Regions from separate parts of the Sorangium sp. So ce590 genome, predicted to be linked through region 3. Evidence: riboswitches for the same ligand, from Rfam matches in the RefSeq annotation. Region 3 holds a riboswitch; each other region holds the start of a gene.
What was found. A riboswitch is a leader RNA that binds a small molecule or an ion and turns the genes downstream of it on or off. The one in region 3 is predicted to bind cobalamin.
Positions count from the first base shown of each region.

Region 1 (6,766 bases), 4.7 Mb from region 3:
GAGGCGCTCCTCGGCCGCGTCGCGGTCGCGGACGGCATCGCCGGCCTGTCGGGGGTCGACCTGGCCGTCGAGGCGGTGACCGAGAGCTTCGACGTGAAGAGCCGGATCTTCAAGCTCGCGGACGCGGCGATGCCGGCGGGGGCGATCCTGGCGTCGAACACGTCGTCGATCTCGATCACGCGGCTCGCGGCGGTGACCGGCCGGCCTGAGCTGGTCATCGGGATGCACTTCATGAACCCGGTGCCGCTGATGAAGCTCGTCGAGCTCATCCGTGGGGTGCAGACGTCGGACGCGACGTACGAGGCCGTCCGGGCGCTCACGGTGGGCCTCGGCAAGACGGTGATCACCTCGAAGGACCAGCCCGGGTTCATCGTGAACCGGATGCTGATCCCGTTCCTGAACGAGGCGTGCTTCGCGCTCCAGGAGGGGCTGTCGACGCCGGAGGACATCGACGCGGGGGCGCGGCTCGGGCTGAACCACCCGATGGGGCCGCTGGAGCTCGCGGACCTGATCGGGCTCGACACGGTGCTCTCGATCGCGGAGGTGCTGCACCGGGAGTTCGGGGACTCGAAGTACCGGGCGCCCACGCTGCTGCGGAACCTCGTGGCGGCGGGGTGGTACGGGAAGAAGAGCGGGCGGGGGTTCTACGTGTACGACGAGAAGGGGCAGAAGACGGGGAGGGCCGTGTAGGCGGGAGCCGCGACAGAGACGGCGGGGGCGGGGGTGGAGGGACGCCGCGTCATCCGCGAGATGCGAACATTTCTGGCGATTCAGGAGACAGCCTGTTTACGCGATTCCCCATGACCGCGCGCGGCCTGCGTCCAGGAACGCAATGAATACATAGCAGGCCCAGGCAGGCACGAAATGGCGCCTTCCGGGGCGCGAGGCAGGCGCTTCCCCCCGGCGCCGGGCGCTGCTAACCCCACCCCATGACCGCTCAAGAACAGCAGCCGGGGATCCCTGCTCGCGGTACGCTCCAGTTCGTCGCCGTCGAGCGCGCGGGCCACGTCGCCACCGTGACCATCCAGCGGCCGGACAAGCTCAACGCCCTGAACCCCGCCGTCCTCGGCGAGCTCACCGCGGCCTTCCGCGATCTGCTCGCGCCCGCCGAGGGCGACGAGATCCGCGCGGCGGTGCTGACCGGCGCCGGCAAGGCGTTCGTCGCCGGCGCCGATATCGCCGAGATGGCCGCCATGAACAGCATCGCCGCGAAGCGGTTCGCCGACGCAGGCCACCGCCTCGGCGACCTCATCGAGACCGCCCCGTTCCCCGTGATCGCCGCGGTCAACGGCTTCGCGCTGGGCGGCGGCTGCGAGCTCGCCCTCGCCTGCGACTTCATCTACGCCGCGGAGGGCGCCAAGCTCGGCCAGCCCGAGGTGAACCTGGGCGTCATCCCAGGGTTCGGCGGCACCCAGCGGCTGCTGCGACGGGTCGGGCCCGGACGCGCACGCGAGCTCATCTACTCAGGCGACATGATCACCGCCGAGCAGGCGCTCTCGATCGGGCTCGTCAACGCCGTCTTCCCGGCGACCGAGCTCCTCGCGCGCGCCCGCGACACCGCCCTCAAGATCGCCTCGCGCGGGCCGCTCGCCGTCGCCGCCGCCAAGCGCGTCATCCTGCGCGGCGAGAGCCTCGATCTCGCCGCCGCCAACGAGCTGGAAGCCCAGGCCTTCGCCGCGCTCTTCGGCAGCGACGACCAGCAGCTCGGAATGAAAGCTTTCCTGGCGAAATCACAGGCCGCGTTCACCGGAAAGTGAGCCTCCGAGCCGCACGCCGGAGGACAAAAAAATACCGCGCATCATGCTGGAGGGGGGCCAGACATGACCGCGGCAGGGGGACCGCGGCGGCGTGGTGGACGTCCGTCGCGGTGCTCAAGAAAACCCGCACGCGCTCCGGGCCGGGGGGGGAAACCGCGCCGGTGCGCATGCGGTGATCAGAGTGTGGCACCCAAGGGCAGGTTGTCGATAACAAAGTGCAACGTATGCACGCAGGTGAGCGGATTGCGCCCGGCACGAGGACAGCCAGACGACCGCACAGCGCAGACGCCGCCCATTCCGGCGAATGCGCGTTCGAGCCGGGCATACCCGTGCACGGGAGACAGCCTCCGGCGGAGTCCATTTTCGCGTTCTCGGAAAGGAGTACACGAGAACCCGCCGGCCCCTCACGGCAGGCGCCGCGACGAAGGGAGCCAGGCACGGAACACCTGCTCATAAGTAAAGAGCCAGGACGAACAAGGCACACTGCCGCGAGAAAACCACCGGAGCGTGCGCCGCGCGCACGAGGCGAGAGGGCCCAGAACCTGCGCCGCGCGCATGGGGCGGCGCACGCCCCGACAGGACGCCGGGGTAAGCAGCGACCCTGAGGCGAGCAAGTAAAGAGACTTTAACTACCGAAGCACAAGGCTTGCAGCATTTTCGAGAAAGCTTTGCCTCGTGCGTCTCGGTCAATTTCTCCTTCTCCTTCCCGTCCTCGCCTCCGATTCCACCATTGCACAGGGCGCGATCCCGTATGGCGCCGCCGGTCGGCTCGACAGGGCGGCGCCAACAGCGCACGGCACGCCGCGGCAGCGCCAGGACCGCCCGCTCGCCGCGCCGCGCTGCGCCGCGAGACGAGCGCCCCCGCGATCGCGGCGCGACGTCCTTGACGCCGAGCGCGAAACGGGACTACCGAGATCCATCTGACAATCCACGCCTCGGGTGCCCTCAGGGCATAACAGGGAAGCCGGTGCGAAACCGGCGCGGTACCGCCACCGTGAGTGGGGAGCTGCTTCCGAAGACCACTGGGCCTCATGAACAGGCCTGGGAAGGTGGACGCAGCGCTGGGAGCTCGAACAGCTCCCTGAACCCATGAGCCGGGAGACCTACCCGAGCCCCCCACGAGGTGCAGCTTGCGCACGTCTTCGTGGCGTTCGGGTGCGGATCTCACCCGGAGCGCCGAAATCGGTCCCCACGGCCGTGCCGTGTCCATCGCCTGCGTGTTCCTGGCGACGCTCCTCGCGGCCCGGCCCGCGGCCGCCATGCACCTCGCGGAAGGCGTCCTGCCGCTCGGCTGGTGCGCGGTCTGGAACGCGCTCGCCCTGCCCTTCGTGGCGATCGCCCTCCACCTGCTCCGGCAGCGCACCCGGCAGGACGTCTTCTACAAGCCGTTCGTCGGCCTCGTCGCCGCCGCCGTCTTCGCGATCTCGTGCATGCCCGTGCCGGTGCCGACCGCCGGGACCTGCTCCCACCCGTGCGGCACCGGGCTCGCCGCGGTGCTCATCGGCCCCTGGATGGCCGTCCTCGTCACCGTTGTGGCGCTCCTCATCCAGGCCCTCTTCCTCGCGCACGGCGGGCTCACCACGCTCGGCGCCGACGTCGCGTCCATGGGCATCGCGGGCGCGTTCACCGGGTTCCTCGCCTTCCGGCTCGCGCAGCGCTGCGGCGCGAGCCTCTGGGTCGCGGGGTTCCTGGCCGGCGTGATCTCGGACTGGGCCACGTACGCGACCACGGCGCTCGAGCTCGCGCTCGGGCTCGCGGGCGAAGGGTCGGTGACGTCCATGTTCACCGGCGTCGCCCTCGCCTTCGTCCCCACCCAGCTGCCGCTCGGCCTCCTCGAGGGCGCCATGACCGCGGGGGCGCTCGTCTTCCTGCGCGCCCGGCGGCCCGACATCCTGGAGCGGCTCCGGGTCGTCCCGCTCGCCGCGGGGGCGTCGTGACACGGCGGGTCGCGCAGCGCGCGCTGCCCGCGTTCGCACGGCGCGCGCGCGCTGCGGCGCTCCGGCTCACCGCCGCGCTCCCGGCCGCCGCCGCGCTCGGGCTCGTCGCGTGCGGCAACGCCTCCTGGGACGGGGTCGACGAGGCCGTGATCCGCCGCGTCGCCGAGGACGCGGGGCGCCACGACACGGGGCCGCTGTTCGCGGGCTTCGAGGGCGATCTCCTGCTCTTCGCGTTCCTCTGGGCGGGGCTCCTCTCCGGCTTCGCCCTGGGCTACTTCTCGCGCGTGCTCTTCGTCGAGCGCGCCGGTCAGCCCGCCGGCGATCCCGGCGGCAAGCCCGGCGTTGAAGGCCTCCGTGCCGACTGACCTCCCCGCGCGGCTCCGCGACGTGGATCCCCGGCTCCGCCTCGGGGCCGCCGTGACCGCGTGCTGCGTCGCCGCGGGCGCGCGCTCGCCCTTCACGCCGGCCGCGCTGCTCGTCGTCGCGTGCGCTGCCCTCCGCCTCCAGGGCGTGACGGCGGGCGCCGTCCTCCGCGCGTTCGCGCCCGCCGCGTGGCTCGGGGGGCTCGCGGCCGCGCTCGCGCTCGCGCTCACCCCGGGGGAGCCGCTCCTCGCGGGCGCGCCGTTCCCGCTCGACGCCCTCACGCGCGAGGGGGCCGACCGCGCCGCGGCCATCGCCGCGCGCGTCCTCGCGGCGGCCGCGGTGCTCCGGTGGCTCGCCAGCGCCGCCGCGCCCGCCGAGATCGAGTCGGCGCTCGCCGGGCTCGGCGCGCCCGCGGCCCTCGTCGAGCTGCTCGCGCTCGCGCGGCGCTTCGCCGGCGTGCTCCAGCGCGCGGCCGACGGCGCGTGGAGCGCCGCCGCGCTCCGCGGCGGGTTCGCGCACCCGCGCGCCGCCGCGCGCTCGGCCGGCGCCGTCGCGGGCGTCGTGGCGCTCCGGACCCTGGAGCGCTCCGAGCACGCCGCCCTCGCGATGCAGCTCCGCGGCTACAAGGGAGAGCTCCCCGTCGCCGACCGCCGGGCGAGCGCGCCCGCCGCGAACCTCGCGTTCGCCGCCGCCGCCCTCGCGGCGCTCGGGCTCAGCGTCGCCGCCGGGGAGGCGGGATGAGCGCCATCGCCCTGCGCGCCCCCCGGATCGGCTACCGCGGCGCCGAGCCCGCGCTGCGCGACGTGCGCCTCGACGTCGCCGAGGGCGAGTCCGTGGCGGTGCTCGGTGGCAACGGCGCCGGCAAGACCGCGCTGCTCCGGACGCTCGTCGGGCTCCTCCCTGCGCCCGGCGGCAGCGTCGAGATCTCGGGCCGCCGCGTGGGCTCGCCCTCGGACGCCGTGGCCGCGGGCGCCGCGCTCGTGCTCCAGGACCCGGACGACCAGCTGCTCGGCGCGACGCTCCTCGACGACGTCCTGTTCGGCCCGAGGAACCTCGGCCTGCCCGCGCCCGAGGCGCGGCGCCGCGCCGAGGCGGCGCTCTCCGCCGTGCAGATCGCGCACCTCGAGGGCCGCGCTATCGAGGCGCTGAGCTTCGGGGAGCGCAAGCGCGCGTGCATCGCCGGGATGCTGGCGATGCGGCCGCGCGTGCTCTTGCTCGACGAGCCGACCGCGGGCCTCGACCCGGAGGGCGAGCTCTCCCTCTGCCGGACGCTGCGCGCCCTCGCCGAGCAGCAGGGGACCACGCTGGTCGCCGCGACGCACGCGGTCGATCTCGTGCCGCTCTTCGCGACGCGGGCGATCCTGCTCGGCGACGGACAGGTCCTCGCGGACGGGCCGCCGCGGGAGGTGTTCGCGCGCGGGGAGCTCCTCGCGCGGGCGCGGCTCAGGCGGCCCTGGGTCGCGGAGCTCTGGACCCGGATGAGCCCGTCCCCCCTGCGGGGCCACGCGGGCCTTCCGCTCACCCTGGAGGAGGCGCTCGCATGCATGACGACGGGCTCCTGCTGATCGGCCACGGCAGCCGCGACGCCGCGTCGAACGCCGAGTTCGAGGCGCTCGTGGCCGACTACCGCGCCTCGCGGCCCGGGATCGTCGTGCAGCACGGCTACATCGAGCTCGCGACGCCCTACCTCGCCGACGCGCTCGCGGCGCTCGCGGCGCGGGTGTCCCGGGTGGCGGTCGTGCCGCTCTTCCTGTTCGCGGCGGGTCACGTGAAGAACGACATCCCGCTTTCGCTCGAGCAGGCGCGGGCCGCGCACCCGGGCGTGCGCTTCTCGGCGGCGCGGCACCTCGGCGTGCACCCGGCGCTCGCGGAGCTCGCGTTCGAGCGCGCCGCGTCCGTGCTGCCGGACGACCCGGCGGCGCGGGCCCGGACGGCGCTCGTCGTGGTGGGGCGCGGGGCCAGCGACCCGGACGCGAACGGCGATTTCTGCAAGATGGCGCGCCTCATCGGCGAGGGCCGCGGGCTCCAGCTCGTCGAGCCGACCTTCATCGGCATCACGCGGCCCTCGGTCGAGGAGACGCTCGATCGCGTCGCGCGCCAGCGGCCCGAGCGCGTCGTCGTCCTCCCCTACTTCCTCTTCGCCGGCCGGCTCATGACGAAGCTCGCCGAGCAGGTCGATCGCTTCGCCTCGACGTACCCGTGGATCCGCGCGTCCCTCGCGCCCCACCTCGGCCTGTCGCGCGCGCTCTTCGGGCTCGTCGACGAGCGCGCGCGCCAGGCGCTCGCCGGCGAGTCGCCCCTCCCCTGCGACACGTGCATGTACCGCACCGCCATGCCGGGGCTGGCCCAGGAGGTCGGCGGGCTCAAGGCGATGCTCTACAGCGTGCGCCACACGCTGACGCACACGCAGGCGTCGAACCACCTGCACGCCCACCGCCCGCTGCGCAAGCACGTGCTCGTCTGCGGCAACGCCGACTGCGTGGACCGCGGCAGCCTGGCGCTGCTCGAGTCGCTGCGCCGTCGCCTGAAGCAGGCCGGCCAGCAGCAGCAGATCCGCGTGACGAGGACGTCGTGCATGGGCCGCTGCGGCGAGGGGCCGACGGTCGCCGTCTACCCCGACGGGGTGTGGTACCGCGGCGTCCGCGAGGAGGACGCCGAGGACCTCGTGGAGGAGCACCTGCTCGGCGACCGGCTTGTGGCGCGGCTCGT
Region 1 covers NZ_CP150346.1:368,847-375,612, reverse strand. Annotated here, with positions in the region: gene WMF28_RS01425 (3-hydroxyacyl-CoA dehydrogenase family protein) at 1-690, shown strand, start outside; gene WMF28_RS01420 (enoyl-CoA hydratase/isomerase family protein) at 930-1,757, shown strand; cobalamin riboswitch at 2,678-2,882, shown strand; gene WMF28_RS01415 (energy-coupling factor ABC transporter permease) at 2,960-3,694, shown strand; gene WMF28_RS01410 (hypothetical protein) at 3,691-4,059, shown strand; gene WMF28_RS01405 (CbiQ family ECF transporter T component) at 4,049-4,798, shown strand; gene WMF28_RS01400 (energy-coupling factor ABC transporter ATP-binding protein) at 4,795-5,622, shown strand; gene WMF28_RS01395 (CbiX/SirB N-terminal domain-containing protein) at 5,598-6,766, shown strand, end outside.
Region 1: another riboswitch for cobalamin. It lies ahead of WMF28_RS01415 (energy-coupling factor ABC transporter permease); the one in region 3 lies ahead of WMF28_RS19220 (TonB-dependent receptor domain-containing protein).

Region 2 (6,766 bases), 3.7 Mb from region 3:
GTCGCCGCGAAGGCCCGCGTCGCCGCCCGCACCAACGGCCGCGAGACCCAGGCGACCATGGGGGCCGCCGGCGTCGGGCTCGTCTGCCTGCCGCGCCCCCTGGGCGACGCGACGGCGGGGCTGCGCCTGCTCTCGCCGCCGTCGCCGCCGCCCGAGCGCGCGCTGTGGCTCGGGGTGCACCGCGACACGCGCGGGGTGCCGCGCGTCAAGGCGCTCGTCGCGTTCGTCCTCGACGCCCTCGGGCCGCTGCGCGGCGCCCTGCGGCCCGGCGCGCGGCCGCGCGAGACCCGGTGACGCGCGCCCCCGGCTACCGGTCCTGGCCGAGCTGACACTCCCTGTGCGCCTTGAAGGCAGGCGCGCAGTCCACGTACACGAATTCGGCGTCGCACGCCGACTCGCGGGAGCCCAGGCACTCGAAGAGCGGATCGAGCCACGCCGAGATCTGCTCGCAGGTCGTGAACGACCCGATGTGGACGATCCCGCCCATGCAGTCGAAGTACGGCGCGGCCAGGGCGTTGCAGGGGCGCGGCTCCGAGAGCAGATCGGCGCAGGCCTCGCGACAGCCGGGCTCCCGGCACGCCGTGTCCTCGAAGAGGTCGCAGAAGAAATTGCACGAGGCCCTCACGGACTCGGCCGATCCCGTCCCGCTGGAGCTCGCCGTCTGCGGGCCCGCGCTCGCGCTCGACGTCGCGTTCGAGGTCGCGCTCGCGCCGGCGCCCCCGGAGCCGTCGTCGCCGCCCGGGGAGCCGTCGAGCACCACGTTTCCGCCGCAGGCGCTCGCCCCCGCGAGCGCGACGAGCGAAGCCAACCGCGCTGAAAGCAGCGTCGTTCTCATCCCCGGAAGCCTACACCCGGGCGGGCAGGGGAGGGGCGCTCGCCGCCGGGCGCCCCCGGCCGATCACTCCACCGCCTGCGACTGCTCGATCGCGTCCTCGCGGCGCTCCCGGCGGTTGCACGCGAGCACCTTCTTGCGGACGCGCACCGCGTCGGGCGTGACCTCGACGAGCTCGTCGCCGTCGATCCACTCCATCGCCGTCTCGATCGTGAGCAGCCGCGGGCTGGCCAGGAGGACGTTCTCGTCCTTGCCGTGGTTGCGCACGTTCGACAGCTTCTTCTCCTTGATCACGTTGACGTCGGTGTCGTTCGGCCGGTTGTGCTCGCCGATGATCATCCCCTCGTAGACCTCGACGCCGGGGACGATGAAGAACATCCCGCGCGGCTGGAGGTGGTGCAGCGCGTACGGGGTCGCCACGCCGACGCGATCGGCGACGATGGCGCCTGTCGGGCGGCGCATCATCGGGCCGCCCCAGGGCGCCCAGCCGTCGAACATCGTGTTGAGCAGGCCCGTCCCGCGCGTCGCCGTCAGGAACTCGCCACGGAAGCCGATGAGCCCGCGCGACGGCACCCGGAACTCGAGGCGCGCGCGCCCGAAGCCGGGGTTCGTCATCTTCACCATCCGGCCGCGCCGGCCGCTCAGGCGCTCGGTCACGATGCCGACGTAGGTGTCCGGCGCGTCCACGACCACGAGCTCGACCGGCTCCATCACCTCGCCGTTGATCTCGCGCGTCACGACCTCGGGGTTCGAGAGCTGCATCTCGTACCCCTCGCGCCGCATCGTCTCCACCAGGATCGCGAGCTGGAGCTCGCCGCGGCCGAGCACCACGAACGTGTCGGGCACCTCGGTCGGCTCCACCCGGATCGCGAGGTTCTTCATCGCCTCGCGCTCGAGCCGCTCCTTCAGGTGACGGCTCGTCAGGTACTTCGACTGCTTGCTCTTGCCGGCAAACGTCGACGTGTTCACGCCGATCTTCATCTTGATCGTCGGCTCCTCGACAACGATCCGCGGCAGCGCCTCGGGGCGCGCCAGATCCGCGATCGTGTCGCCGATCGTGACCGCATCGATCCCCGCGATGGCGATCACCTCGCCCGCGACGGCGCTCTCGACAGCGACCCGCTTCAGCCCCTCGTAGGCGTAGAGCATCTTCACGTAGCCGCGCGACTGCCCGTCCTCGCCGAGGAGCGCGACGTCGGCGCCGGACCGGGCGGTGCCCCGGACCACGCGGCCGACCGCGAGCCGGCCCACGTAGTCGTCGTGGGTCGTGTTGCTGACGATGACCTGGAGCGGCCCGTCGGGGTCGCCGGAGGGGCCGGGGACCCGCTCGAGGATGGTCTCGAAGAGCGGCACGAGGTCCGTGGCCTCGTCCTCGAGCTCGCGCTTGGCCTGGCCGAACTTCGCGACCGCGTAGAGCGTCGCGAAGTCCATCTGCCCGTCGCTCGCCTCGAGATCGCAGAAGAGGTCGAACACCTCGGAGAGCACCTCGTGGGCGCGCGCGTCGCTCCGGTCGATCTTGTTGATGACGACGATGATCGGGAAGCCGCGCTGGAGGCACTTCGAGAGCACGAACCGCGTCTGCGGCAGCGGGCCCTCGGCGGCGTCGACGAGGAGCAGCGCCCCGTCGGCCATCATCAGCGTGCGCTCGACCTCGCCGCCGAAGTCGGAGTGGCCGGGCGTGTCGACGATGTTGATCTTGACCCCGCGGTACCGGATGCTCGTGTTCTTCGCGAGGATCGTGATGCCGCGCTCCCGCTCGAGGTCGTTCGAGTCCATGACCCGCTCGGCCACGACCTCGTTTTCCCGGAAGGCGCCCGACTGGCGGAGCATGTGATCGACGAGGGTCGTCTTCCCGTGGTCGACGTGGGCGACGATGGCGATGTTGCGGAGGTCGTTACGCGGCATATATGTACAGCGGCGGCCGTGTAGCACGCGCTCCACGAAGGAGCGAGCCCATCCTCGCTAGAGCTCGAACGTTCGGCCCGCACGCCGGACGTCGCGCAGGGGTCGAGCAGGCCTCACGCGAGCGGCGCGAGCGGCGCGAGCGCTGCGAGCGGAGCGGGCGAGGTGAGCGGGAACGATTGACAGCCGGAGGGGCGCCACCTTAAGGTGCGACCGCGCTGGTGCCTGGGCGCCTGTCCAGGCTGAATAGGGAACCCGGTGAAATTCCGGGGCTGCCCCGCAGCGGTAAGCGAGAACGACCTCCCACGACAAGCACTGGCCCGCGAGGGCTGGGAAGCGGTGGACAGTAGGAAGCCGGCCCGGCCGGAGCGCTCGCGAGCCCGAAGACCTGCCAGCGCCCGGCGACGGGGAGACATCCGATGCCGGTTCGACCTGGGAGCCTCGAGGGAGGCGGTTAGGTCCGAGCCGGTGCATCTCTGCGCACGTCCCGGATCCCGAACCGCCCCCCGCGATGCCTTTCGGTCGCCCGTGGGGGCGAGAGGTCGGTCCAGCGCATCGCGCCGGATTCGCATTTTCCTCCCCGCGGAGCTCGACACGAGCGGCCCGCCGCCGCTCCGCGCGATTGCAGCGAAGGAGGACATGAATGCTCCGCGAGACGGTCACGATCGGCCACGCACACCGCCATCCGCTCGGTCGGATGGCCGCACTGGCCCTCTTGCTGGCCGCCGCGCGGCCGGCGCGCGCCGAGGCGCCCGCGGACGGGGGCGCGCTCGAGGTCACGGTGCAGGCGGAGAAGCCGGGCAGCGAGGCCGCCTCGCGCGTCTCGGTCGGGCACCGCGAGCTCGAGCTCAGGCCCGGCGCGCGCCGTGTGCGGCGAGGGCGAGCAGGGCGGCCTGAACCCGCCGCCCTCCGCCTTCGGACAGCCGTGCATCGATCATTTCGGCGCGGTCGATCCGACCGAGGGCGGGTCGACCGCGCGGCACATGGGGTCCGTCTCCCTCTCGACCGCGTGGCGGGACGCCGACCTGAGCGCGATGGCCTACCTCCTCAGCTATCGCTTCACGCTGTACTCGAACTTCACGTTCTTCAGCGAGGACCCCGACCACGGCGACCAGATCGAGCAGAACGACGACCGCACCGTCGCAGGCGCCGATCTCCGGTTCCGCAAGCAGTTCGAGCTCGGGGGGGCGAGGTTCACGACCTCGCTCGGCGCGCAGCTCCGCGCGGACGGGATCGACAAGTCGCTCCACCACGACCAGGCGCGCGAGCGGCTCGAGGAGAGGGACCGGACCCACATCGACGAGGGCCAGATCGGCGTCTACGTCGAGCAGGACGCCCGGCTCCGGCGCTGGCTCCGCCTCGTGCTCGGCGCGCGCGGGCAGTGGATCGACGTCAACGTGGACGATCTGCGCGAGGACCTCCAGGCGACCGGGAACAGGTCGAGCGGCGTCCAGGGGCAGATGCAGCTCCTCCCGAAGCTCACGGCGATCGTCTCGCCGATCGACGGGGTCGATCTCTTCGCCCACTACGGGCGCGGCTTCCACTCGAACGACGCCCGGGGCGTGGTGCTGGCCCAGGGGGCGGCGACGCTGATCACCCCCGCGATGGGCTACGAGGTCGGCGCGCGGGTCGCGCCCGTGCGCGGCCTCTCGCTGAGCGCGGCCGGGTTCCTGCTCGATCTCGACTCCGAGCTGGTCTGGAGCGGCGACGCCGGCGTGACCGAGGCGTCGGGGCAGACGCGGCGCTACGGGGTCGAGATCGGCGCGCGTTACCGGCTCGGGAGCTGGCTCTTCGCCGACGTGGACGCGACCTTCACCCGCGCGCGCTTCCGCGTGAACGCCGGCAACGCGAGCGCGGTCGCCCTCGCGCCGACCCGGACGCTGACCGCGGGGGTCGGCGTCCGCCCGACGTTCGGCGCGTTCACGCCGTTCGCCGCGCTGCGGGTCAAGGCGATCGGCGCGCGGCCCGCGACCGAGGACGAGTCGCTCACCGCCGAGGGGTTCACGGTCGTCGACGCGAACGCGGGGCTCCGGTGGAGGAACGTCGAGGCGGCCGTGGACATCCAGAACCTCCTCGACACGACGTGGCGCGAGGTCCAGTTCGCGAGCGACTCGCGGCTGCCGTACGAGCCGGCTGCGGTCACCGGGATCCACTACTCGCCGGGGTGGCCCTTCACGGCGATCGGGCGGGCGACGCTTCATTGGCAGTAGCCCCAAGGCGCGCGCCGTTGCGATGGCGCGCGCCCTGCGCTTCCATGCCGCCCTCCCCGTGAGCCCCCCGCCGCCCTCCCAGCTCCGCGCCCCGCGCGCGCCGCGCGCCCGCGCGGAGCTCGTCGCGACCGGCTGGGAGCTGTTCTCGGCCCTGCTGTTCCTCTCCGCCGTCGTCCCCGTGGCCCTCACCACGCCGTGGCCGGCGATCCTCCTGCTCGCCTCGATGGCCCTCTCGGCCGCGCTCTCGGGCGTGCTCGTCCGCCGCGGCGACCGCGGCTTCGCCATCGCCGCGGCGATCCGCACCCTCTCGTGGCCGCTCGCGGTCTCGCCGCTCGCCTTCATGGGCGCCCCCACCGCGCCCTCCTCCTGGCCGGGTCCGCTCGGGATCGGCCACGCGACGCCCCCCTCGTGGCTCGGCCTCCTGGTCACGGCCGTCGCCTTCGGCGTCATGGCCGGCGGCATGCGCCGCGCCATCTACCGCAGCCTGCTCCGCGCCGACGCGGCCGACGGCGGCGCCTCCGAGGCCGACTCGGCGCGCGCCCTCGCCGCGGCGCTCCGGCCGAGGCTCGCCGAGTCGGCGACGGCCGCCGGCATCGTCGGCGGGCATGTCATGCTGCTCTTCTGCGTCGCGTTCCTCCGCACCCAGAGCCAGGTCGTGTTCCAGGCGTGGTTCGAGGTCGTCCCCCTCCTCGCGCTCTCCGGCACCCTCGGCTTCACCCTCGCCGTCCGCCCCGCCACGCGCCCGATCGTCGCCGCCCTCCGGGCCGGCCCGTCCGGCGACCGCGCCCTGCTCGGCCGCGGCCTCACCCGCGCCGAGCGGCTCCCCGACGTCCTCGCTTCCCTGAACTTCGCGCTGTGGCTCGGGTGCACCGCGATCGGCATCGCCTACGTGCGCCCCGGCGCCACCTTCAGCCCCGGCGCCACCTTCAGCGTCGCCGACGCGCTCATGCAGCTCGGCTTCGGCGCGCTCTTCGCCTTCGGCGTCTCGTTCTACCAGCGCGCGTGGCACAAGGACTCGGTCGCGCGGGCGGTCGACCTCCTGCGCGCGTGGACGGGCGCGCCCGAGCGCGGCGGCGCGGCCCCGATGCCCCTCCGGCGGCGCATGCTCCGCGACTTCGGGCTGCCGCTCCTGTTCACGGGGCTCCTCTCGCTCTTCTCCTCGATCGGCCTCTACCGCGCGCTGGCGACCGGCTCGTCCTTCGACGAGGACTTCAACGCCATCACCGCGCTCTTCGCCTCGTTCTCCCTCCTCGTGCTCGCCGCCCTCGGCGTCGTCGCGCGGGCGGCGCGCGAGCTGTCGCGGCCGATGGCGCAGCTCGCCCGCGCCGCCGACGAGGTCGCGCGCGGCGAGCTCGACGCCGCGGTGCCGCGCCTGTCCGGGCCGAAGGAGGTCGTGGGCCTCGGCGAGAGCGTCGAGCGCATGCGGCAGGCGCTGTCGCGGACGATCGCCGAGCTCGAGGGCGAGCGCGCCGGCCTCGAGGAGAACGTCGCCGCGCGCACCGCGGAGCTCACGCGCGCCCTGTCCGAGCTGAAGCGGGCGCAGGCCGCGCTCATCCATGGCGAGCGGCTCGCCTCCATCGGCGAGCTCGTCGCCGGCGTCGCGCACGAGATCTACAACCCCCTGAACGCCATCGCCGGCGCCGCTCAGCCGATCGAGGAGCTCGCCGCCGAGCTCCGCGCCGTCCTCGACGCCTACCGCGCCGCCGAGCGCGAGCTCCCGGACGACCGCCGCCGCGCGCTCGAGGCGCTCCGCGCGCAGCTCCAGACCGAGGCGGCGCTCGACGATCTCGTCGGCATCTCCACGCTCGTCCACCGCGCGGTC
Region 2 covers NZ_CP150346.1:1,373,936-1,380,701, forward strand. Annotated here, with positions in the region: gene WMF28_RS05040 (LysR family transcriptional regulator) at 1-294, shown strand, start outside; gene WMF28_RS05045 (hypothetical protein) at 308-835, opposite strand; gene typA (translational GTPase TypA) at 899-2,737, opposite strand; cobalamin riboswitch at 2,937-3,144, shown strand; gene WMF28_RS05055 (TonB-dependent receptor domain-containing protein) at 3,601-4,944, shown strand; gene WMF28_RS05060 (ATP-binding protein) at 4,967-6,766, shown strand, end outside.
Region 2: another riboswitch for cobalamin. It lies ahead of WMF28_RS05055 (TonB-dependent receptor domain-containing protein); the one in region 3 lies ahead of WMF28_RS19220 (TonB-dependent receptor domain-containing protein).

Region 3 (6,766 bases):
GAGCGGATACCCGACGACGTCCGTGCGCCGCCCGTCGAGGAGGTTCGCCAGGCGAGCTCTCGCCGCGAGGTGACCTCCGAGCCACGTCGTCTCCGCCTCGAGGTCGACGGTCGCTTGCTCCGCGATCACGCCGAGGCCGGCGGGGTCGGCGTATCGGCTCGACTGGTACACGGCCCGGAGCTCGCCGGAGGCGCCCGAGAACACGGCGCCGCCCGCGGGCTTCCACGCGGCGTGGAGGCGCGGCGCGACGACGAGCCGGGAGCGGAACGGGAGGACGTCGTTGGCGATCGTCCGCTCCGGGGTCGTGTCCCGCGGCTCGAGGAGCGTCGCCGCGACCTCGGCGCGGAGGAACGCGGTGATCTCGACCCCCGTCAGGATCTCGGCGCCCAGGACGCGGGCGCGGCCGACGTTGTAGGGGGCCACGTAGCCCTGGCCCGTGCGCGCGTACGCGATGAGCCCGGAGGCGGCGCGTCCGAACACGAACGCGTCGACGTAGGCGCCGCGCAGCGCCGCGCCGCGCCGCGTCTGCGCCCGGACCCCGGCCTCGATCGTGACGCCGGACTCCGGCTCGAGCGCCGCGTTGCCGTGGACGACGCCCGAGACGCCGTACACCTCGCCGAGCGTCGGGACGCGGAGGTAGTGGCCGACGGTCGCGAGGACGCGGAGCCGGTCGCTCCCCGCCTCCACCCCGACACGCCCGGTCGGCGCGAGCACATCGCAAGGGCGCTCGGGGGCCGCGCCGGTGGCGTGGCACTCCCCGCTCGCGAGGGCGTGCAGCGCGAGCCCCTCGCCGAGGCGCACCTCCGCGCCGGCGGCGGCGCGCGCGAACGAGCGCCCCGCGCGGGCGAGCGGGATGTCGCCCGGCTCGCGCGAGATGCCCTCGCGCGCGACGGAGAGCATGGGTCGCACCCGGAGGCGATCGGAGAAGTAGAGCGTCGCCCCCAGCGTCTGCTCCAGGCGGCGGCCGGCGATGCGGAGCTCGCGCGCGTGGATCGCGAGCTCGAGGAGGGGATCGTGGATCTCGGAGCGCGCCTCGATGAACGAGGTGCGCGCCTCGAGCGTGTGCTCCGCCTCGCCTCCGAACGGGACCCGCGCCACGACGGACGCGAGCGCGCGCCGGGATTCCCCCCGCGCCCTCCGGGACGGCAGGAGCGCGAGCCGCGGCACGCCCTGCTCGCGGCCTGTGCCGTTCGCGATCACGTCGACGATCGCGCCGCGGCCGAGATCGACGCGCGCGAGCGCCCATGCGTCGATCATGCGCACGTCGGCGTTCTGCCGGCGCTGGACGGTGTCGTCGCTCGCGTCGAAGAGCGTGCCGCGATCGTCGACGAACGCGTAGCGGTTCGTCGCGGCCTCCGCGCTCACCCCGACGATCGAGCTCACCGGGCCCGCGCTGACGCCGGCGAAGGCCCACCCGCGCCAGGCGCCGAACGAGCCTGTCATCGCGCCCGCGCCGGCCATCGTCCGGGAAGGCCGCCGAGGCTCGAAGAAGATCGCGCCGCCCGGCCCGAGGCGATCGGCCTCGATGGGGGCGTTGCCGCGGTAGATCTCGACACGCTCGATGAGCCAGAGGGGCACGAGCGAGAGATCCGCCGTCCCCGCGACGTCGTCGTTCAGGCGGACACCGGCGAGGTACACGGGCGTCTGCGCGGCGGTCGCGCCCCGGATCGCGGCGGTCGCCGGTCCGCCGAAGCCGCCCGACTCGGTCACCTGGACGCCCGGCTGCGTGCGGAGCACGTCCGCGGCTTCGAGCCCCGCGCCGCCGAGGCGATCACGGCGCAGCACGGATCCCGCGACGGACCTGTCCCGGGGCGGCGCGGGCGCGAGCGCGCGCTCCCCCTCGACGCGCACCTCCAGCGGCGCCGGCGCTGCGGCAGCGCGATCGCCGCCCGGATCGCCCCCTGACCTGCGCAGCTCCTCCGCGAGGGCGGCCGGCGCGACCGCCACGGCGCCGCCGGCAGCGAGCACGAGCCAGCACCCTGCGCCGTCGCTCCAGCGACGACGCGCCACACGATCCGATGGATGAACCATTCACGCCCGCCTGCCCGCGTCGACCCAGCACTGCTCGGGTGAGAGCCAGGCGAGGGGGCTGCGTGACGGGCTACGGCACCGCGCGTGAGCGGGGTGGTCCAGAGCCTGCGCGCCTTCCCCTCGAAGGCTCAGGTCAGCGCGCGCCGGAGCACCGGCACGCGCACCTCGGCAGGTCTTCGGACTCACGGGCGCCGCGGCCGTCGCCGGTCGCTTTCCTACTGATCACCGCTTCCCAGGCCGCTCATGCGCTTGGCCCAGTGCTTGATGGTGATGGTCGTTCCCGTTCACCGCTGCGGGGGCAGTCCCGGATTCACACCGGGTTCCCTTTTCAGCTCGCCAGGCATGGCCGGGCGAGCACCGATGGCGGGGCGACTCCTGCCAGACTCCTCATGGAATGTCAACACAGAAGCGCCCGCCCAGCGCAGCCCGTTGGCAGGCAGGCCACAGGGAGGGCACCCCGGACCAGCACCACGGATCCTTGACAGTTGTCAACGTGTCATGAGTTACTTGAACCTGATTTTCGTTATCAGATAATCGGTTGAGCAGCGGCCCGCGACTTCACGTCCAGAGCCCGATGAATCGAGCCCACGCGGCTCTCGAAGCCCATCGGAGCGGGATGTGACGACGTACCTATTCGTGCGGCGGACGCCGGCGGGCTACCTGGTCGTCGAGGGCCGCGCCAAGGATCAGATCAACCGCGGCGGCGAGAAGATCGCGGCCGAGGAGGTCGAGAACCACGTCCTCGCCCACCCGGCGGTGCGCGACGCGGCGCTCGTCGCCATGCCGGACGAGCGCCTCGGCGAGCGATCGTGCGCGTTCCTCGTGCCCCGCGGGCAGCCGCCGGCCGCGCGCGAGATCAACGCCTTCCTGCGCGAGCGCGGCGTCGCTCAGTACAAGGTGCCCGATCGCATCGAGTGGCTCGACGCGCTCCCCACGACGAGCGTCGGCAAGGTGGACAAGAAGGCGCTCCGCCAGTGGATCGAAGGCCGGCTCGCGCAGGGCGCCCAACGCTGAAGCGCGGCGCGGGCAGGGGCAGCGCGGCGACCACGCCTCTCGCGCCTCGCCCGAGCCGCCGAGATGAAACGCGGATCACGTGAGAGAGGAACAACCATGGCCATCCCCAGCATCCAGACCTATTCCATGCCACGCGTCGACGAGCTCCCGGAGAGCCGGGTGGCCCTCGACCTGGCGAGCCGCGCCGGGCCGGCGCTTGTCGCGCGTCCGGCCGGGCCGCTCAGCCGCCCTCCCCGGCCGTGAGCTGCGCGAGCGTGCGCTCCAGGTGCGACAGCCCTGCGGCGCCCGCGGATCGCGCCCTCAGCTTCCCCTCGCCGTCGAACAGGAAGTACGCGGGCCAGAGGCCGCCCGTCTGGAAGCGGTCGCCGATCGCGTGCGCGTTGTCGATGGCGACCGGCTCGTCCATGCCGGTCTCCTCCACGACGGCCTCCACCTGATCGACGCGCGTGTCGGACTCCTGGCGCGGCATGTGGACCGAGACGAAGCGGACGCCGCGGGGCCCGTACTTCTCCTTCCACGCGCGCAGGGTCGGCAGGTTGTCCTTGCAGAGCGAGCACGACACCGCCCAGAAATGCACGACGGCCGGCGCGCCCTTCAGCGACGCGGGCGTGGGCTCGCCGTGCAGCCAGCGCGTCGCGCCCTCGAACGAGGGCATCGGCGCGCCGCTAGGCAGCACGGCGCCGCTCCGCCGCGATCTCGATCGTGTCCTTGCCCGGCTTCCAGTCGGACGGGCACAGGCCGCCGGTCTGGAGCGCCGCGAGCACACGGAGCGTCTCGTCGGTCGAGCGGCCGATGTTGAGCGAGTGGATCACGGCGTACTGGAGCAGGCCCTTGGGATCGATGATGAAGAGCCCGCGCAGCGCCGCGTGGACGCCCTCGATGAGGACGCCGTACTTGCGCGCCACCTCGCCCGAGTGGTCGGCGGCGATCGGGTAGTTCACGCCCGCGATGCCGTTCTGCTCCCGGGGCATCATCGCCCAGGCCCGGTGGGTGTAGATCGTGTCGGTCGAGCAGCCGAGGAGGCTCGCGCCGAGCTGATCGAATTCGGCTCGCCGGTCGGCCAGCGCGAGGATCTCGGTCGGACAGACGAAGGTGAAGTCCATCGGATAGAAGAAGAACAGGAGCCACCGGCCGCTGTGATCCGACAGGGAGATCGAGAGATCGCTGCGGTTCGGGGCGGCGGGATCGAACGCGGGGAGCGTGAACTCGGGGGCGGGCTCACCCACTCTGGCGATGGACATGATTCCTCCGTGGGCCTCGTCGAGCACGGGCTCGATCGGCCGGTGCGCTGGCGATTGCGTCGTGCGTGCGTCGAACGATGGTGTCGACGCGGAGGTCGTTGTGCCGGGGCCCACGGCGTCAACTGCGGCGCGACGGGCGGCGCGGCGGGCCGGCGGCCCGAGCGCGCTCACGGCCCGGGCGGCGGGAGCGACGCGTCGGCCGGCGCGACGCCGGCGGCGACCGCGGGGTAGCGCTGGCCGTCGCCCGCCCCGGCCGCCTGCGTGACGAACAGCAGCGAGAACCCGGGGTAGGCGGCCACGCAGGGCGCGCGCGGCGCGAGCGCGGACGACGCGCCGAACACCGGCGCCGCCGCGCGCTGGAGCGGTCCGTCGGGACCGAAGCGGGCCGCGAGGCCGATCGCGGATCGCCCCGCGCTGTCGCGGCCCGCGTAGTAGACGCGCAGGCTCGGGCGGCCCGTGGCCGAGACGGCGAGCACCGGGGCGGGGTCAAAGACGGCGGCGCTGTCGAAGGGCTCGTCCTCGCTCACCGGCGCGAGCGCGGGGCCGTCGCCGACGCGCTCCCAGGCGAGGCCGTCGTCGCTGCGCGCCTCGCCCACGAACGAGGCGTCGCCGTCGCCCGCGACGACGTAGAACATCCGGAGCGAGCCGTCGGGCAGGCGGACCACGCCGGGGCTGCCGGGGACGGCGCCGCGCTCCCAGCCGCCGTCGCCGGACGCGAGCGGCGCGAGCACGGGCGATGGCGCACGCGCGAAGGCGACCCCGTCGGCGCTGCGCGCGAGGCCGATGCCGCCTTCCGCCGCGTAGTAGAGCCAGATCTCGCCGCCCACGAGGAGCGCCGAAGGGGCCGCCGCCACGCCGCCTTCCCAGGGCAGCTCCGGCGTGAGGACCGTCACGGCCGCTCGCCCGAACGAGCGGCCGTCCGCGGCGTCGTGGCGGACGATCGCGTTCGGCGGGGCCAGCGGGTCCGGCGGGGCGTCCTCGGGGCGGAGCGTGGCGGCGAAGAAGCCGGCGGCCGCGAGCGTGGCGGGGTCGCCGTCGAGATCGACAACGGACGCGTCGCGCGCGAAGCGCTCGTCGTCGTTCATCACGTGCGGGGCTGCCCTGGAGTTGCCCAGCTCTTCCTGATCGATCGCCCGGAACGGCCCGGCGAGGGAGCTCGGCAAGCGGCCCTCGTCGCTGTCCGACGGCAGCGTCGCGCAGGACGCGGCGAGCGACACGCACGACAGCAAGAGCGCGGGGACCGCGGTCGAACGGCGGACGAGCGGGTGAGGAGGCCCATGCATGGCGGCGGATGCTAGCGCGCGTCGCGATCACCGGTAGACGCAGGCGGCAAGCTCCACCTCAGAACGCGGCCGTCACCGTCGCCCCGAGGTTCACCATCGTCCCGCCCGCGCGGTAATCGCCCACGAAATCCGCCGGGTTATCCTTCTCCACGATCACCTCCGGCAGCACCGACAGCTGCCCGTGGAGGTCGATCCGGAGCGACCCCGGCAGCTCCTCCAGCGGGCGATTCAGGACGGCGCCCGCGCCCAGCGACATCGTGTGCCGATCCGCATCGACGTAGTTCGTCACGCCCCGCTGCGGCGGGACCGGCGAGCGCTCGTAGACGTACCCCGCGCGGAGCGGGATCTCGACCGCGCGGCGCGCTCCCCCCTGCGCGCCCTGCCCGGCCACCTTGCGCAAGCCCCCCGCCGCGACGACCACGTACTCGACGCCCAGCCGCGGCACGAGCCGATCCGCGAACCGGAGCGGCACCACGGACGTGGGCCTCGGATCGTCGGGCAGATCGAGCGGCAGGTCCGGGGGCGGCGCCGCCTCGAGGTGCGCCCGCGTCCTCGCCACCGGGCTCTCGTAGGCCGACCAGTTCACCCACGTGACGTCGAGGTTCACGCGCAGGCCCTCGATCCGCTGGAAGCTCGCCCCCACGACGACCTGCTGCGGCAGGAACGCGTCGACGGTGCGCGACTCGAGCTCGTAGAGGAGCGGCACCTCGATGCCCGCGAAGTCGACGATCCCTCGCAGCCGCGCGTCGATCGACAGCGGGAGCTTCGCCTCCCCGCGGTAGACGACCCCGACGAAGCCGAGATCCCCGACGCGCATCCGGGCGCCGAGCTGCGGGTAGCGGATCGACGTGAGGTCGGCGTCCACCTCGTGGCGGAGCGCGGAGTCGTGGGGAGAGAGCGCGTCGGCGCGGCCCGTCACCGAGAAGCGGCCCCGCGTCGAGGCCAGGAACGCGACGCCGCCGCCGAGCTCCAGGAACGGGAGCGGGCGCACCGCGATGTTCGCGGCGAGGAACAGGATCGAGAGCCGGTCGTCGTAGAGCTCCCAGCGCGGCGTCTCCTGGCGGATCGCCTTGATCCGCGACAGCCCGTCGTCCGGCAGGAACGTCGCCAGGCCGAACGCGAACGGGACGCCGAGCACCTCGCCCGGCACGACGAGGCCGCCCGAGAGCCCGTGGACGTCGCGCACCCCGCTGTCGC
Region 3 covers NZ_CP150346.1:5,091,457-5,098,222, forward strand. Annotated here, with positions in the region: gene WMF28_RS19220 (TonB-dependent receptor domain-containing protein) at 1-2,010, opposite strand, end outside; cobalamin riboswitch at 2,182-2,408, opposite strand; partial or broken gene WMF28_RS19225 (AMP-binding enzyme) at 2,668-3,045, shown strand; gene WMF28_RS19230 (hypothetical protein) at 3,142-3,288, shown strand; gene WMF28_RS19235 (TlpA family protein disulfide reductase) at 3,266-3,721, opposite strand; gene WMF28_RS19240 (peroxiredoxin) at 3,711-4,286, opposite strand; gene WMF28_RS19245 (hypothetical protein) at 4,454-5,569, opposite strand; gene WMF28_RS19250 (OmpP1/FadL family transporter) at 5,628-6,766, opposite strand, start outside.